Regions from separate parts of the Serratia sp. CoH_134_PS_4 genome, predicted to be linked through region 1. Evidence: predicted binding sites of a transcription regulator. Region 1 holds the regulator's gene; each other region holds the start of a gene.

Region 1 (5,081 bases):
AACTCGCGGTGTTGCCCGTGTATGGCAACGACTACCCGACCAGCGATGGAACTGGGGTACGTGATTATATCCACGTTATGGATCTGGCTGAAGGGCATTTGAAAGCGCTGGATAACCTGCAGCCAGGTTTTAACGTCTATAACCTGGGCACGGGCAAGGGTTACTCGGTACTGGAAATTATTCAGGCGTTCGAACGTGCCTGTGGATTCAAGATCGCCTACCAATTTAATCCCCGACGTGCGGGTGACATCGCCGAGTGTTGGTCCGATCCGTCGTTGGCTGCGGAAAAGCTGGGTTGGCAAGCCAAGCGCAGCCTGGAAAAAATGGTATGTGATGCCTGGTCTTGGCAGAGCAAAAATCCGCAGGGTTATGGTCCATTAATAAGGATGGCTGCCGATGGCGCTTAACAACGGGCATTTTGGCGCCCTGCAGGATGATCTGTTTCGGGCTGAATATGAGGCGCGGCTAAGCGATTTGAAGTTTGAATTCGTGAAGTGCCAACGTCAGGCTACGCCAGCGGCAAAGGCGCGTTATCAACGTGGGGTGAATCAACTACGGGAATGGCTGTCTGCGCAGGGGCATTTATTTGATGCCGCACGCTGTTCTTCACTATTTTGCGTGCCCACGCGGCCACTTGCCGCAGGGGAACAATTGCTGCACCGCATTTGGTTGGGCGGAGCCATTCCTGACGACGCGCGAGAAGTTATCTCTCAGTGGGGGGATGCACAACAAGCGGTGAGTCGTGGCGAGGCTCGTGACTGGGTCGGCATGTTATGGGTTTGGGATGCAAAGCAGCTGGCAAAGGATGCCTGTTTCATTGCCTCACCCCAAACGCATGGCGGCCAGTTGGGTGAGTACGATGCCGGTAACCATCGCCTGCAGGTGCATTCGTTGAGTGAACTGGCGCAAAGAAGAGTCGGTAATAGTTTGGGGTTTATCCATCAGCTCCATGATAAACGCTATTACGCCACACTGTCCGACTACTTCCGCTTTTTGATTTTGATTGAGATGGGGGGCGTGTATATGGATATCGACACACTTCCCCACCGAGCGGCGACACTGTTTCTGATCAAGCCTGAGGTTCCGGACTATCTTCAGTTCCTGCCCGGAGGTGAAGTTAGCCACGTCAGTTGGTTGAATTTGTTCCTCGACGAAACGGGAATGATCATCAGCCGTAAGGGAGATATGGCGCTGTGCAGGATGTTAGCTGGGCTCGATCAAATTTATGCGGGGGAAAGCAGTGAGGTACCGGAAAGAAATCCGATTTATGAACGGAAGCTGTTCGATCCTTTTTACCAATTGTGGAGTCGTCATATTGAACGTACTTTCCTCAGCCACGATCGTTTTTGCCAGATGCATGGTGTTTTGTATGACGCAACCCCACAGGCGGTAACCTGCGGTATTCGCGGTATGCGGCTGCTGGAAGATGTGATCACCAATGTGCGGCTACCGTTGTCGCAAGAAGAAGAGCAGAGCTACCAGCAATGTGTTAGCCGGTTGGAAAATCTGGATTGGCAGCTTGAGCAGCCGCTGGATTTGGCACGCTATGCGGAAATATTTACCGTTGATGAAGTACCTCGCATGGCCTATCCGGCGCAGATTCGGTCCGACATCGATCATTACCACTACTATTCGGTGCTTTCTCATGATCAGCGGCTTGATCGGGTAAACCAGCTTTTTGGGGAGTACCTGATTGCCGACAACCGGCGGCAGATAGCGGCTGGGCATTACTGGCGTTCTGCCCAGGGGGTGGGGGAGGCTGTGCCGCCTGAACCGCGGGGAACGTTGCATTTCATGGCGGGACGGCAGGTGGGTGAAGCGGATAAGACCCGCATGGCAAAGCTGATTTTTAGCACGAGCTACCTGGAATACTGTTCCGTTGGCAATCGTGCTGGGCTGGATCTGGTGTCTTTGCAGCAGGCGCAAAATATCGAACCTTACCTGGATCTGATCACCGTGGCTTACGATCGGCGCGGAGAGTTTATCGGTTTTTTCAATGCGGCGACCGTCAGTGAACTGTATGCCATAGACACGGACTACCTTTATCGCGATGAAATGAAACCTCTTGATGAGGCTTACGACAGCTTTGTGCAAAGCCACTGTGTCGCTGACGATTATTTTGTCTGTAGCTTGGCGATTGAGAGCCAATTTCGGGGGCTGGGGTATTTTAACCAAATGTTTGCCTTGATTCAGCTACAGGCGGATCAACGCCAGGCGAAAAACATCGCGCTGTGCGTCTGGCAAAGTAGTGATGCCTGCAAAATGTATTTGAACAAGGGGTTCCGTATTCGTGGTGTGTTCGACCAAGCCAAGGCAATGTTTTTTGATCGGCTGCTCTTTCTTGAATATGCATTGTAACGAGTTTACTCATCCGCGTGTCGGCGGGGGAGTTGACGTTGAAGTGGGTGTAAGTGGGAAGTGAGAAGTACCGTGGAGAAGTGCCGCTGCAATTGTTGTCATTTAGCTATGATCTTTCCCCGGGCCTGTCCGGGGATTTTTTTATCTATTTGCTTCAGGCATAAAAAAACCGCCGTTAAGGCGGTTCTCAATGCCGGTTAAGGGCATTATTTTTTGTCGTGCAGAGTGTCGTCTTCGCGGCAGTCACCCGTTTCACAGTGGCCGTACAGGTACAGGCTGTGGTTGGTGAGCTTGATGCCGTGTTGTTTGGCGATATCACGCTGACGCACTTCGATAGATTCATCGCTGAATTCGATCACTTTGCCACAATCCAGGCAAATCAGGTGGTCGTGATGATGTTGCTGGGTCAGTTCGAACACGGACTTGCCGCCTTCGAAGTTGTGACGAGTCACAATGCCTGCATCATCAAATTGGTTCAGTACGCGGTAAACCGTAGCCAGGCCAATTTCTTCGCCCATATCTATCAGTTTTTTGTACAGATCTTCCGCACTGACGTGATGGCATTCCGGATTTTGCAGTACTTCCAGGATTTTGAGTCGCGGAAGCGTGACTTTTAAGCCGGCCTTCTTCAATGCGGTGTTGTTGTCAGTCATGCGGATTCAGTCCTGTTACTATGCTAATCAAGTTGAGGCGTTCTCGCCTGTGGCATCGGTCGGCACAAAGTGTTAATTGCGTCTCATTATAGAACCGGTTGGCCTAAATAGAAACCGCCGGTTGTTAACAAAGATATAATTGCACTATTGCATGTTGCACACGCAACGTCTTGATGGATGGGATAAACCGATATCTCAGTCTACCTTGACGATGTGAGAAGTTACAAATGTGTATCTTCTATTGCAGTAATCCGTACTGCCGATGACGGCCCTGCCGGCAACACTATGCACTTTGCAGGGCTTTTGTTCAACCTTTGGCGTTACCCGACGATCTCGGCCAGGCTCAACTCTTCGACGATTTGTTTTACCCAACCTTCGACACGTTCATTGGTCAGTTCTGGCTGGCGATCTTCGTCAATGGCGAGACCGATGAAGTGGCTGTCACTCGCCAGGCCTTTCGACGCTTCGAAGTGGTAACCTTTGGTTGGCCAGTGGCCTACAATGGCGGCGCCACGTGGTTCAATGATGTCGCGGATAGTCCCCATCGCATCACAGAAATATTCTGCATAGTCTTCTTGGTCGCCACAGCCAAACAGCGCAACCAGCTTGCCGTTGAAGTCGATCTCTTCCAGCGTTGGGAAGAAGTCATCCCAGTCACACTGGGCTTCGCCGTAGTACCATGTCGGGATACCGAGCAACAGAATATCGAAACCTTCCAGGTCTTCTTTGCTGCTTTTGGCGATGTCGTGAATTTCGCAAACATCGTCGCCAAACTGTTGCTTAAGAATTTTCTGGATCATCTTGGCAATGTTTTCGGTATTGCCAGTGTCGCTGCCAAAGAAAATGCCTACATTAGCCATATCGCGTATAACCTTTAAATTCAATAAATTGCATTACACGATGTTAGCGCTGACCACGATAACACCGATTAAAATGATGCCATAGCAAGGGAAACCCTTACCGGTAATTGCGTATCATGCCAGAAATTTACCCCGGGGTTTTATCACGTTTATGCGATACCGGGTGGAATAAAACGATGTTGATCGGGCGTCATCCTTAACGCCGCGCCGCACGTGCGGCTGCAATGATCAATGTTCTGGCTGGTCGTCTGCCAGTTGCGCCAACAGCATTTGCTCAATAAGCTCGCTGCGACTGATATTACGCTGTTCCGCCAATTTGTTCAGGGCGTCCACCGCATCCGCGTTGATCTTCAGTTCCACACGCCGTAAGCCACGGACTTTATCGCGTCGAAGCTGATTACGCTTATTGATTCTAAGCTGTTCATCTCTGGATAGCGGGTTGGTTTTCGGGCGCCCCGGACGGCGTTCATCTGCGAACAGATCCAGCGTCGTGCGATCCGTTTGTTCTTTTGCCATAGGTAGCGGTACTGCAAGGGAGTTTGCATCAAAAAGCGCGTAAACGCTTCTGGATGGTTCGGTTAACACACTTCGGGCCAATAAACCCTAACCCAAATTCACCCCCAGCCCGGCGCTATTGAACACGCTTAGCACGGCGGCAAAATTATAGCGCGCCATATTACCCCAGCAGATGGAGCGACGACAATGTTTAACTGAGCCGAAAACGCGCTAAGCCGTTATCTTTAGCGCGTTTTTTCACCAGATGGCCGTTTTAGGGAGGATTCCTTCTCTGACAAGGGGGCAATTGGCTCAGGCTTCGCCGAGAAAACGATGAATGGCACGTAACACGGCTTCTGGTTTTTCTGCATGAACCCAGTGCCCAGTGCCTGCAACCACGTGTGCACGTGCCTGTGGGAATTGACGGGCGATATCGGCGCGGTAGCTATCTTGTACATAGGGCGACAGCCCACCACGAATGAACAGCGTCGGGTGCGGCCAGGCGGGGACTTCCTGCCAGCCGGTGATATTTTCATATTGATCGATCAGCGCCGGCAGGTTGAAACGCCATTGGCCCTGATGGAATGACTTCAACAAGAACTGGATCACACCTTCTTCATCCAGATAGCTGCGCATCAACTCCGCAGCCTGTTGGCGCTGCGTGATGCCGGCTGCGCTGACGGCTTGTAACGCGGCAAAAATTTCGTCGTGGCGG
Region 2 (5,081 bases), on a different contig from region 1:
TGGTCGCCATGATGCTGCCAACCTGCAACGCTTCGTGCTTAGGAATACCCATAATCCAAGCGAATGGATAGAAGAAGTAGCCCAGAATTTCCTGGAAGCTCAGGCCAAAGATGGCGCTGAACAGGCCGTTGAGCGCGGCGATCAGGGCGATAAAGCCGATCAGCATTGCGGCAACGATAATAGCTACCTTGAAACCAGCCAGGATGTATTCACCCAGCATTTCGAAGAAGCTCTGGCCCTCGTGCAAATTGCCCAGATGCAGTTCTTCTTCTTTACTGGTGTCGTACGGGTTGACCAATGACAGCACAATAAAGGTGCTGAACATGTTCAGAACCAGTGCCGCGACCACGAACTTGGCATCCAGCATGGTCATGTAAGCACCAACGATGGACATGGAAACCGTAGACATCGCGGTTGCCGCCATGGTGTACATGCGTTTTTCTGACATCTTGCCCAGAATATCTTTATAGGCAATGAAGTTCTCAGACTGGCCCAGGATCAATGAGCTAACGGCGTTGAACGATTCCAGCTTGCCCATACCGTTTACTTTTGACAGCACGGTACCAATAATCCGGATGATAAACGGCAGTACTTTAATGTATTGCAGAATACCGATCAGTGCGGAGATGAAGACGATTGGACACAGAACCTTCAGGAAGAAGAAGGCCAGACCTTTATCACCCATGCCACCGAATACAAACTCAGTCCCTTGCCCAGCAAACCCGAGCAGCTTGTCAAACAGCGCTGCGAATCCTTTTACAAAGCCTAAACCCGCTTCCGAATGCAGGAAAAAATAGGCCAGCAGTACTTCAATAACCAACAGTTGAATAACGTAGCGAATGCGGATGCTTTTACGATCGCGGCACACCAAGAGTGCCAGGATCGCGACCACCACTAACGCCAACGCAAAGTGCGCAATATGGGACATGTTTGCTCCAAACTTGAGGCAGGCTGAATTTCGGATGTCATTTTATGTAACGCCACGTTTAAAAACGAGAGCTCTATTGCAAATATGGAAAATCATAGTGGGAAACGTCTTAAAATAGTACGGTAAAGCATAAAAAATCAATAGGTTAATGAATGCATATGAAATTCCTATTCATACATAAATTTGATTATAAGTCCTTTTATGCTCTGAATTCGGCCCGGAAGAGTGCGGAAAATGTTCACCTCTGGCCGAAACCCTTCGTTAAACCCGTCGTTTTCCTCTATTACAGAGATAAGTATTACCGCTCTAAATGCACTTGATAATTATTATCATTTACATAAGATAACCACAGGCTTATTAGAAGTAAGGGTTCAGAAAATGCTGAACAGTCGTGTGGCTGAAAGTCCCCAGGGCTCATCCAGGAAGATCAAACTTTCTCTGATGGGGCCCGCCTTTATCGCGGCTATCGGCTATATCGATCCTGGCAACTTCGCCACCAATATCCAGTCCGGTGCCTCTTTTGGTTATACCTTGCTCTGGGTGGTGGTGTGGGCCAATGTCATGGCGATGCTGATCCAGCTGTTGTCCGCCAAACTGGGTATTGCTACCGGTAAAAACCTTGCGGAGCATATTCGCGATCGTTTCCCTCGTCCGGCCGTCTGGGCCTATTGGGTGCAGGCAGAAATCATTGCAATGGCAACCGATCTGGCCGAGTTTATCGGTGCGGCGATCGGCTTCAAACTGTTGTTGGGCGTTACGCTGCTGGAGGGCGCGATCCTGACAGGTATTGCCACCTTTCTGATCCTGATGTTGCAAAAACGCGGTGAGAAACCTTTGGAATGGGTGATCGGCAGCCTGCTGTTGTTTGTCGCGTTGGCGTACATGGTGGAACTGGTGTTTTCGCAGCCGCAGTTGGGGCCATTATTAAAAGGCATGGCGATACCGGATTTGCCGAACGGCGATGCGGTATTTCTGGCGGCAGGTGTGCTGGGGGCGACCATCATGCCGCACGTTATTTATCTGCATTCATCGTTAACCCAGACCGCTGGGGAAAACTCAAAGGCCGATCGTTACGCGGCCACCAAGGTTGACGTTGCTATTGCCATGACCATTGCTGGGTTTGTAAATCTGGCGATGATGGCTACCGCCGCTGCGGCTTTCCACTTTAATGGCCACAGCGGGATTACCGACCTCGATCAGGCCTATTTGACGCTACAACCCTTGTTGGGCCAGGCGGCGGCAACCATTTTCGGGCTGAGCCTGGTAGCTGCTGGGTTGTCTTCCACCGTAGTGGGAACACTGGCGGGGCAAGTGGTGATGCAAGGTTTTGTTCGCTTTTACATACCGCTGTGGGTACGCCGGGTCGTTACCATGTTGCCGTCGTTTATCGTCATTATGTTGGGGATGGATGCGACGCGCATTCTGGTGTTGAGCCAGGTTTTACTGAGTTTCGGTATTGCATTGGCTCTGGTGCCGCTGCTGTCGTTCACCGGTAATCGTGAGCTGATGGGGGATATGGTGAACAGCCGCACTATACAGGCGACAGGTAAGTTGATTGTGCTGGTGGTGATTGGGCTAAATGGTTATCTGTTGGTGAGCAGTGTTCTTTGAGCGGGCACCCAATAAGGTATTTTTAGCAAGTGTCACGTTATTTCCGGTCGATAAACGAGCAAGGCACCCTGAGGTTCTTAGGGTTCTTGCTCGACCGAAACGTTGCCCACATTATTGGATAAACATTAACTTACCGGCATTAGGGTGTCATGCCGGTTTTTGCCGTTAATCGTCGCGATCGTCATTGCCATGGCGGCGATGATCACGGTCATCATGACGCCGATCTTTCCAATGGTGCTTATCATGATGCTTATAGTAGTGCTTATCGTATTTACGATAGCGACCATCATGATAGTAATAATTTTTGCGCCAGTAGTCGTTGTCGCGCCAGCGATAACCGTCCCAGTAATATCCCCGCCGGCTACGGTCGCCCAGATAGCGGCCTTGGTGGCCTTGCCACCAGTCACGGTCGCGCCAGTCGTAACCGTCCCAATAGCGGCCGCGATTGTCTTGTTCGCCTATGCGTAGTGAAACGCCTGGCATCAAATCGATACTGATGCCTTCAGCCTTTGCCTGCTGTACGGCGGGCACTGTCGATACCACCAAGAGAGCGGCCAATAACAGAGGTTTAAACATGAATACTCCTATCCGCCGCAGCGGTTTGGCCGGTTTTATCGATAATGAAGCGCGTTCATCAGTTTATAAAACAGCCTTATAGTTTTACCTGCAATATTGGCATATTAACCGTTGCGGATAGGGTTGAATCTTAGAGAGATTCTGAAAAGCGGGGTGGGCGAACGATTTAAGATTTGTCTGTCGTCGTGGGGTTATCGCCGGGGGATTCCGGCGATAACTGTAAGCGATTACATTAGTATCTGTTCAATTTGGGCGATTTCATCTTCGCTGAAGGTGCGGTTGTTCAGCATGCCAACGGCGTCTTCAATTTGGCTGGTTTTACTGGCACCAATCAGCACTGAGGTGACGCGATCGCCACGTAATACCCAAGCCAATGCCATCTGCGACAGCTTCTGCCCCCTTTGTTGTGCCAGCGCATTGAGTCTGCGGACTTTCTCTAGCTTTTCCTCTGTGAGCTGACCGGGTTGAAGGAACTGGCTGCTGCTGGCGGCGCGCGAGTCTTGCGGGATGCCATGCAGGTAGCGATCGGTTAACAGGCCACCTGCCAGCGGTGAAAAGGCAATGGAACCCACGCCGTGCTCTTCCAGCGTATCCAATAATTCGGGTTCAACCCAACGCTCGAACAGAGAGTATTTGGGCTGGTGGATGACACAAGGTGTGCCCAGCTTTTGCAGAATGCCGAACGCCTGGCGCGCACGGTCGGCGGGGTAGTTGGACAACCCGATATAGAGCGCCTTGCCCTGACGTACCAGCAGATCCAGCGCGGCCATGGTTTCTTCCAGTGGTGTATCTGGATCAGGGCGATGGTGGTAGAAAATGTCGACGTATTCCAGGCCCATGCGCCGCAGGCTTTGATCCAGACTGGCAACCAGGTACTTTTTCGATCCCCAGTCGCCATAAGGGCCCGGCCACATGGTGTAACCGGCCTTTGAGGAGACGATCAGTTCATCACGCCAGGGCTTCAAATCCGCGTTAAGAATGCGACCGAAGTTTTCCTCGGCGGAGCCGGGAGGCGGGCCATAATTGTTTGCCAAATCAAAGTGCGTGATGCCGTGATCGAACGCGCAGTGGATCAGTTTACGCGCATTGTCATACAGCGTCGTGTCACCAAAGTTGTGCCATAAGCCCAGTGAGATTGCCGGGAGTTTTAGACCACTGCGTCCGCAGCGGCGGTATTCCATACTTTGATAGCGTGAAGAATCAGCCTGATAAAGCATACAAACCCTTTTCAGCAGAGATGAAATGAATTTTAGTGTATGCGTTTTCACTGTCTTTGTCAGAGCGCTTGATCACGCTTGGCGGGTGACGATTCACCCCGTTGATGGGGGATTTATCATAAATGCCAAAGCGGGGGATGTAACGCAAGGTTGCCAATTGCCTTTTAAGCGCAAAGTTCGAAATTTGTGCAATGTCTTCGATACTTAGTAGTAGAAATTACAACCATTGGTAGGTGATGATCATGAGTAAAAACTATACGGTGGCTGATTATCTACTCGATCGTTTAGCTCAGATTGGTATCCGGCATTTCTTCGGTGTGCCTGGGGACTACAATCTGCAGTTTCTCGATCACGTTATCGCTCACCCGCAGATCACCTGGGTGGGATGTGCCAATGAACTTAACGCTGCCTATGCAGCGGATGGTTATGCGCGTTGCAAACCGGCGGCGGCCTTGTTGACCACTTTTGGCGTCGGTGAACTCAGTGCGGTCAACGGCATTGCGGGCAGCTATGCAGAATATTTGCCGGTGATCCATGTCGTTGGTGCCCCGGCGCTACGGGCGCAGCGCGCTGGGGATTTACTGCACCATTCGCTGGGGGATGGGGATTTTGGTCATTTTGCCCGGATGGCGAAAGAAGTGACAGTGGCGCAGGCCAGTCTCACTGCCGACAACGCAGAAGCAGAGATCGATCGCCTGCTGACCACCGCGCTGTTTGAGCATCGCCCTGTCTACCTGTTGCTGCCGAGT
Region 3 (5,081 bases), on a different contig from region 1:
AACGCGACCCGGCAATAGTCCCTCGATGAGGATTTGACGGAAATCCGCCGACATTCCACGAGATCCAAAGCCTGACTGGGCGGTTATATGAGAAGAAAAAAGGGAAGGAATTTGCGTAGAAATTGCTGGGGCATAAATCCGAAATTATGACGGGTAAATACCTCGATACGCGGGGGAAAGAGTACGTGATGCTGTAAAAGACCGGATATAGAAATTCGGACATAATTCGGACATTTTCGGAAAAATCAAAATAAATACTTTGAAATCAACAGATTAAAAAAAGACCGAATACGATTCCTATATTCGGTCTAGGGAAATGGCTCTTGGGAGAGAGCCGTGCGCTAAAAGTTGGCATTTTGTGCAAAGCTTGTTCAGCCGTGCACTTTAAGAGTAGCTTACCGCGCTATTTTTGCCAGCCAGCACAGGCTCGGTGATAGTTTCATGAAGAAATTAATTCCGCACAATTTTTCATCACAGAGTTGTCTCAAACTAAGCCATTGTGGGATAAGCGATTAGTTAGCGCAGAGCTTCTCGGCACGTTCACGGTACGGCTCAACACTCATTTTCTTACCGGGGTTGGCGGCGTCATCCAGCAGGATGACATCCAGCGGCTGGGCACGCTGCTGCCCTGCTTTCACCTGCGCCTCTGCGGCAGCATTGAGCGGATACTGCATCAGTGTGCTGTTGTTGAGTACGAACAGTGCGCCGCCACTGCGGCATTGAAGCGTCACTTCTTCTTTGGTGAACGCCCACTGCTTACCGTATTCCAGTTTGGTGATGTTAACCAGTTGGTCTGCCGCCAGCGCACCGGTCGCGGTTGCCAGCAGCGTCATGCCAAGTAATACCGATTTCATGTTATGGCCTTAAGGTTGCTATTTGATTCAATTTTCCCGCAGTTGGGGGGCATCCGGCAAGCCGGAATGTTACACCGGCGCATAAGTTGCAAATAAACTGACCAGCAGCAGTACACCCGCCCCCAAACCCACCTCAGTCCAACAGGCGAGTACCAGCCCACGCTGTGCCAGCCGTGGCATGCTGCTCATCGCTGGGACGATGGCATAGCGGTTAGCCAGTGCGACCATCACCATCAGCGCCACTAATGCGGTTTTGAACAACAGCAGGCGTTGGTATGGGGAGTCCACGTTCAACGGCCAACTGCCGAGAATAATCAAACTGTTAATCACACCGGTTAACACCACTAGCGCTACCGCCAGGTGGCCCCAGCGTGAAAAACGAATTAGCGTGGTGATAGCATCGCTGCGGCTCTGCGGTTGGGCCAGATAACGCAGGCAGACCAACAACGGCAGCAGGCTGCCAAACCAGTAACCGGCTGCCAACAGGTGCAATGCGTGGTTAAAACGGTGCAGGACACCGAGTATTCCCTCATGCATTGCCGCATGGCCGATAAACGCCATGCTAACCAGTAATAATGTAGAAAGCAGTGCCAAGAGTTGTGTACGACGCGGTTCTGCCAGCCACAGGCTCAGCAGTGCCAGTAATGAAATGCCCAGGTGCCAACGCCAGACTTCGCCGAAGGTCGTACCCAGCACCGCCCACCAAACCTCCAGGCGCCAGGTATCGGCCCAACCGTCCCCCATCTGCCCGGCTTGAATAGCCAATAATGCCACGGCGGAAAGCCCGGCAAGCCAGGTGCAAGAGACCAACAAGGGACGCACATCACGGTTGAGATACGGGGAAAGGCGCTGCGGCGACAATAAGGCGGTGAATAGGCTGGTGCCAAACATCAGCATCACCGCCGCAAAGTGCACAAAGCGACACAGGACAAACAGGGTCGCCAGACTCATGGATCAGTTTACGGTGAAGCTGTACTGGCCTTTGGTTTTATGACCGTCGACCGAGACTACGTGCCAATTAACGTTGTATTTACCGGCAGCCAGCTCACCTTCGATAGGCAGGTTGACCTGGGTATTGTTGTTCGCGTCGAGCTGCAATTTACCGGTTTTCACTTCAGCGTTGTTCGGCCCGGTGATTTTAATGCCGCTAAAACTAGGCTCAATACCTTCAGAGAAGTTCAGCGTCAGCACTTTCGGTGCCGGACTCACGCTGGCATCTGCTGCCGGTGTTTCAACTTTCAAATGAGCATGTGCTAAAGCCTGCTGTGAAGACAAACCAACAAACAGCACAAAAATGGTGGAAAGCAGGCGATAAGAAGAACGAATTTTACCGATCACAGTGATATCCCTTAAAGCAATAATCGAGGGTAATAAGGGTTAAGGCTAACCGCATGGGCGATGTATCAGCAGCCCCAACCCACCGCAGATGATTGCGCCACGGGTAAACAGAAGAAGAATAGGATTATGATAACCCACTGTTTTAACTCTCTACCATCCCTGTAGCGTATCACGTCAAATGATAACGAGTGCCATTCAGCAAGTCGAGCAGAACACTGGCATTTTGCGATCCAGTAGCACATATCGCTGTAAAGCCACGACAACTACAGGGCATAAAAAAACCGCGCACCGGGCAGACCGGGACGCGGTTTTTAACAACAATAATTAGACCTGACCGTTACCGTTCTCGCCAGCTGCACCCATTTTCTTCAAATCTTTATCGATGAAGAACAGTGCGTTGCCGCTATTGCCCACCAGCGCCAGTTTATCCAGCACGGATTTGAACAACTTCTCTTCTTCGTGCTGTTCAGCAACATACCACTGCAGGAAGTTAAAGGTAGAGTAATCATGCGCAGACATTGCCGCGTGCGCCAGCTCGTTGATCTGGCGGGTAATCAGTTGCTCATGCTCGTAAGTTTGCTGGAATACGTCAGCCAGGGATGCAAATTCAACGGGCGGCGCAGCAATGGTACCCAGCAGTGGCAAAGCGCCTGTGTCGCTCAGGTATTCGAACAGACGTTGCATGTGCTGCATCTCTTCCTGAGAGTGTTCTTTAAGGAATGCGGCGGCGCCTTCAAAGCCTTTATCGCTGCACCATGCGCTCATTTGCAGGTACAAGTTCGCGGAGTAAAACTCCAGGTTCAGTTGCTCGTTCAGCTTCTTGGTCATTTCAGGCGTCAGCATAATCATTCCTTTATTTTGCAGGTATCAACTTAATTTTTCCGCATTATGCCTTGGTAAAAACAAAATAAAAACACTTGATTTACATCATCAAGGATTTAATTTTAAATTGATTAAAAATCAATACGTAATTTATTTTCTGTTATATGTTTAAATTATTATGATAACTATTTACATCCGTACATTTAATCAAAAAACGAATCATTCTTATTTGAAAAAATAAATAGATTGCATTGCCATTGGTGCAATAAATAATCTTCCGTATCCTACGTTATTATCTGCGGATATCCCCCTCTGCGCTTCGGGCTTGCCAAGTGCCTCTCGGTGCATTACCTTCTGCGCTGATCCAATGCGGTAACAAGTAAGGAGAATACGGTGGGTTACAATCTGGCAGAGCTTTCCAAAGAAGAGATGGACAAGGTGAACGTTGATCTCGCGGCGTCTGGCGTGGCGTTCAAAGAACGCTATAACATGCCGGTAATCCCGGAAATGGTCGAACGCGAACAGCCAGCGCATCTGCGTGACTACTTCCGCGAACGGGTGGCGCACTACCGTGTTGAATCACACAAGTATTCACGTCTGCCGTACGAACCGAAATCCAAATAATAAAGCCCGCCTTTATGGCGGGCTTTTGGTCATTTGCCGGCAAACTTATCGGTCGCCAACATCAGCTGATGCAGGATGCCCGGCTCATCAAAGGAGTGCCCCGCACCCTCGACGATATGCAACTCGGCTTCTGGCCACGCTTTCGCCAGATCCCAGGCGTTTTGCACCTGACAGGCCATATCGTAGCGGCCGTGAATAATCACTGCTGGAATATGGCGGATCAACGGGACGTTACGCAGCAGCTGATCGTCGCTGTCCAGGAAACCCAGATGAGTGAAATAGTGGTTTTCAATGCGGGCAAAGGCCAGCGCAAAGTCATCCTCACCAAAGGAAGCCGACTCACTGCTTGGCAACAAGGTGACGGTCTCCCCTTCCCACACGCTCCACAGCTTAGCCGCCTCGAGTTGGATCTGAGGGTCCGTTGACGTCAGGCGCTGGCGATAAGACGCAATCACGTCCTTGCGCTCTTCCGCTGAAAGAATCGACAGCACGCGTTCCCATTTTTCCGGGAAGAAGCGCGAAGCGCCGTCCTGATAATACCAATGCAGCTCTTGCTTACGCAGGGTGAAGATACCGCGCAGCACCATTTCGCTGACACGCTGTGGATGGCTTTGCGCGTAGGCCAAGGCCAGCGTAGAACCCCATGAACCACCAAAAACCAACCATTGATCCACTCCGGCCATTTCGCGCAGCCGTTCAATGTCCTGCACCAGATGCCAGGTAGTATTGTTATCCAGACTGGCATGCGGCTTGGAACGGCCACAGCCGCGCTGATCGAACAGTAACACCTTGTAGCGCTGGGGATCGAACAGCTGGCGGTGATAAGGCGAAATGCCGCCGCCCGGGCCACCATGGATAAAGACCGCTGGCTTGCCGTTCGGGTTTCCGCTCAGCTCCCAGTAGATCCGGTGGCCATCTCCAGTGTCCAGCCAACCGCTGTCATATGCTGCTAACGGCGGGTACAAACCTCGTAATTGTTCCATGGCGCTTCCGTCTCTCAGTGGGTCATCCCCTCATAAAAGCTGAAGCCGCCCATTTGGTCAACGGTAAAACCCGAAAACTCCTACCCTACCCAACAAGTTATGGTTCGTTTGCTTAAAATGAATACGACCTGCCGGCAAAATAACGGCAGGTCGTAGAGAACCAGACGCAAACTTAACCTCTTTTACGCAAATGCGGTTCGCGCATTTCCTGCGCAGTTTTTGCTTCAATGCTTAGTTCCGCTGTTGGCCGCAACAACAAACGTGCCAAACCAATAGGCTCTCCGCTTTCACGGCAATAGCCGTATTCGCCGTTATACAAACGCGTTAGCGCTGCGCTAATTTTCGGCAGCAGACGGCTTTCACGATCCAACTGGCGGAATAACAGCCGCAAATCCTCTTCGCGGGCAGCTTTGTCTGCTTCGTCACCGGACACTTCACCGCTGTCGATATCCCGCTTCAG
Region 4 (3,299 bases), on a different contig from region 1:
CACCGACGGGGCGATACTGCCTTTTCCTTAGAAATCGTATCCGACCGTTGCCACCAGGGTACGCTCCGCTCCCCAGTAACAATAACCGGTGCCGTAACACGCAGCGACGTACTCTCTGTCCGTCAGGTTATTCACGTTCAATTGCACATAGGCACCTTTCAACGACGGATTAACGCGGTCTAAATTCATTCGTACCGAGGCATCGAGTAGCGTCACGGAAGGAATACGCAGCGTATTTTCATTGTCCGCCCACTGTTTACCGATGTAACGCGCCCCAGCACCCACCTCCACACCGTAAGCCGTCGCGTATTTTCCCCACAGTGATGCCATTTGTTCTGGCACCAAATACGGTGTATTGCCGTCGTTGCCATCAATTGCGTCTTTGAACTTCACTTTGTTATAGGTATAGCCAGCAATCAGATCGAAACGATCGGTGATCTTGCTGCGAGCCTCGAGTTCAACACCTTGAGAATGTACCTTACCGGCAGGCAGATAATAACTTTGCTGCACAACGCGGTTGGCTACATCTTTCTGCGTCAAATCATAAAGCGCCACGCTGTAGATTGATGAACTGCCTGGCGGCTGGTATTTCAAACCCACCTCATATTGCTCGCTGGTGCTCGGTTTCAACATATGTCCGTTCTGATCGGGCAGCGCCTCCGGCGTCACCGCCGTGCTATAACTGGCATAAGGTGAAAAACCACTATCAAAATGATAAAGCAACGACGCACGTCCGCTGAAGTTATAATCACTACGCGCATCGCTAGTGCCCGTGTTGAGCACCGTATTTTTTGAATCTATGCGGTCAAAACGGCCGGACAGATTCAGATACCAGTTCCGCAGACTGATTTCATCCTGTAGATACACCCCCGTCTGCTCATAGTGACGCCTGGAATCGGTATGCGTCAGATGGGTTAACCCCGCGCCACCGGACACGCCGGTATAGGGATTCAACGTAGAAGCCCCTGCTGACTCATCCCACAGATTGTTACGAAAGCGCTGGTAATCCAGCCCCAGCATCACTTTATGTTCCAGCAACCCGGTAGCAAAATCAGCTTCAAGTTGATTATCGACAGCAAATGCATCCAACGAGGTCGCGGAACCGCTGTAATAGCGGTTCAACAATTGGTGTTCTGGATCCCAGCCAATCTGGTATACCTGCTGTAATTCAACATTGGAATGGGTATAGCTGGCATTTTGCCGGAATGACCAAACATCGTTAAAACTGTGTGAGAAAACGTAGCTGTAGATTTGTTCCCAGCGTTTGAACACATTACGGCTGCTTTCGCCGTCGAAGAACCCTCGGCCCAGTTTGTCTCCTGAGCTTGAGTAAAGGCTCCCATCAGCCGGCACCGCGCTGTGATAGCCGCCAGAAGGATCCTTTTGCAAATAGGCTTTTAACAACAGCGAGGTATTTTCGTCCGGCTGCCACAGTAATGACGGTGAAATAGCATAACGTTCTTCGCGCTGGTGGTCATACATGGTTTCACTGCTGCGCGTCATTCCCGTCATGCGATAAGCCCATTGATCCGATAATGGCCCTGTCACATCAAAGGCACCGCCTTTAGTACTGTTGTTACCGGCACTGAGATTAACGTGCCCCTGCGTGTCGAACTGCGGCCGCTTGGACGTGAGCGCGACCAACCCACCCGGAATGCTTTGCCCATACATCACCGACGAGGGCCCTTTAATAATATCGATACGCTCCAGGAACCAAGGGTCAACCTGCAAGGCATTGTAAGTGCCGCCGTCACTCAACAAACGTAAACCATCAAGGAAAGTATTATTAACGTCACCACCATGAAAACCACGTAACGCAATGGTGTCATAGCGCGTCGCACCACCGGAAAAATTGGTAAAGACACCCGGTGCATATTTCAACGCATCGTTAACCGTCTGGCTACTCTGATCGGTCATCTGCTGGCGCGTAACCACCGAGACAGACTGCGCCGTCAGGACCAGGGGGGTATCGATTTTAGTGGCTCCCTGGCTGGTAGTGGCCTGGTAGCCTTGTGTTTGTGCCTCTGCCGTGTCTGCGGTTTTTGCCGTGACGACCAACGTATCTTCAGCTAACGACGTCAATGGCAGGAAGATCGCGAATGCACATAAAACACGCGACCTTTTGACAGGAAAAATAATCGACATGCTTGTAATCCCTAGTAAATATCATTAAATCGCACTCTATGAGCCAGCTCGCCCGTTACAACGAGTAATGCGTCCACAGAGGCTTACAAAATGTAAATACTAATGATAATCACTCTCTTTATCCATAATGATTTACACTATACGTTGGCTTTTTATGAGCCTCCGAAGTGACTCAGCCCACAGGTGCCCCCATAGTCAGAATGGACATATCTTATTGAAAATAAAAAAAGTGCCAGCTCTAGGCTGGCCATAGAAAAGGAGTAAATGTGACAGGTACGTACCGGATTGGGTGGCGCATAAGGGGTTATCCCTTCTCACCCTTCCTCGTTAAAAATGATAACGATTATCATTATATTTTGAAGGGTGCTTAGTATCTACAACTTTTACAGCATTGAGCAGTGACCTTCAACGAGGTCTGGTGAACCGGGCATACAAACGCCCTATCGCAAACAGCGTTCCCCAAACCAGAACATTCAACCCACCCCATACGACGAATACGTATATAAAGGTTTGATAAATGGGAATGCCCCGATCGGCGGAGAATGGATTAAAATGCCAAAATCGAATAATGACGAAAGGGTTCAAGTTAAACCACTTAAAAAAGAAAGCGACCAGCATTGGCGGAAGCAAAAAATAAAGGCCCAGCGTAAAAATCAACAGATACGCTGCGAAACGGCTATTTTTATAATCTTTCATATCAATGAATTACCATTATAATTCAACTATTAACGCCAAAGGCCGTATTGTCCGATACAGACCTGACATACCTTGATTAGTTCCCATTCGGGGCCAAAATAAAGCCTGTTTGGCGTTTCAAATTCATTTAGTTTTTGGGTGCTATAACGCTAGTCAGCTCAGGAGGCTTCAATGATACCGGACTATTGCCCTATACCACCAACCCCCAAAAAACTCAAAGTCATCTATGGCTGGTATATATATACCGTCTATGCACAGTTGATCTTTAATGTTTACCTGGCGGTATATAACGGCTGTGTCAGGCACCCGATTGAAGCGCCGTTGATCTCAGTGTGCCACAGCCTGTTCATCGCATTTATTCTCTATCAGGTGTTGAAAAAACGCACGCATTTCGCTTGGGTTATGTTGGCCTATTACATTCTGATGCGACTGTATTACGCCAATGTGCTGCATATCGA

The links. The regulator Fur, encoded in region 1, represses iron uptake genes when iron is present. The targets are predictions, from matches to a motif close to ATAATAATGAGAACNACTATCAA.
Region 2: the regulator Fur is predicted to act here: its motif matches at 1,245-1,267, upstream of AC2FCQ_RS06570 (Nramp family divalent metal transporter).
Region 3: the regulator Fur is predicted to act here: its motif matches at 3,187-3,209, upstream of ftnA (non-heme ferritin).
Region 4: the regulator Fur is predicted to act here: its motif matches at 2,242-2,264, upstream of AC2FCQ_RS01295 (TonB-dependent siderophore receptor).

The regions. Positions count from the first base shown of each region.
Region 1 covers NZ_JBXWKI010000004.1:44,628-49,708, reverse strand. The annotation lists gene galE (UDP-glucose 4-epimerase GalE) at 1-407, shown strand, start outside; gene AC2FCQ_RS08560 (glycosyltransferase) at 397-2,358, shown strand; gene fur (ferric iron uptake transcriptional regulator) at 2,565-3,011, opposite strand; gene fldA (flavodoxin FldA) at 3,332-3,871, opposite strand; gene ybfE (LexA regulated protein) at 4,100-4,387, opposite strand; gene ybfF (esterase) at 4,679-5,081, opposite strand, start outside.
Region 2 covers NZ_JBXWKI010000002.1:269,124-274,204, reverse strand. The annotation lists gene AC2FCQ_RS06575 (NupC/NupG family nucleoside CNT transporter) at 1-928, opposite strand, end outside; gene AC2FCQ_RS06570 (Nramp family divalent metal transporter) at 1,307-2,539, shown strand; gene AC2FCQ_RS06565 (DUF2502 domain-containing protein) at 2,705-3,115, opposite strand; gene mgrA (L-glyceraldehyde 3-phosphate reductase) at 3,343-4,332, opposite strand; gene AC2FCQ_RS06555 (alpha-keto acid decarboxylase family protein) at 4,575-5,081, shown strand, end outside.
Region 3 covers NZ_JBXWKI010000001.1:1,101,894-1,106,974, forward strand. The annotation lists partial or broken gene AC2FCQ_RS05080 (IS3 family transposase) at 1-10, shown strand, start outside; gene AC2FCQ_RS05085 (YebY family protein) at 513-854, opposite strand; gene copD (copper homeostasis membrane protein CopD) at 924-1,805, opposite strand; gene yobA (CopC domain-containing protein YobA) at 1,809-2,192, opposite strand; gene ftnA (non-heme ferritin) at 2,517-3,035, opposite strand; gene AC2FCQ_RS05105 (DNA polymerase III subunit theta) at 3,408-3,638, shown strand; gene pip (prolyl aminopeptidase) at 3,668-4,621, opposite strand; gene dksA (RNA polymerase-binding protein DksA) at 4,794-5,081, opposite strand, start outside.
Region 4 covers NZ_JBXWKI010000001.1:268,653-271,951, reverse strand. The annotation lists gene AC2FCQ_RS01295 (TonB-dependent siderophore receptor) at 28-2,145, opposite strand; gene AC2FCQ_RS01290 (hypothetical protein) at 2,551-2,841, opposite strand; gene AC2FCQ_RS01285 (hypothetical protein) at 3,013-3,299, shown strand, end outside.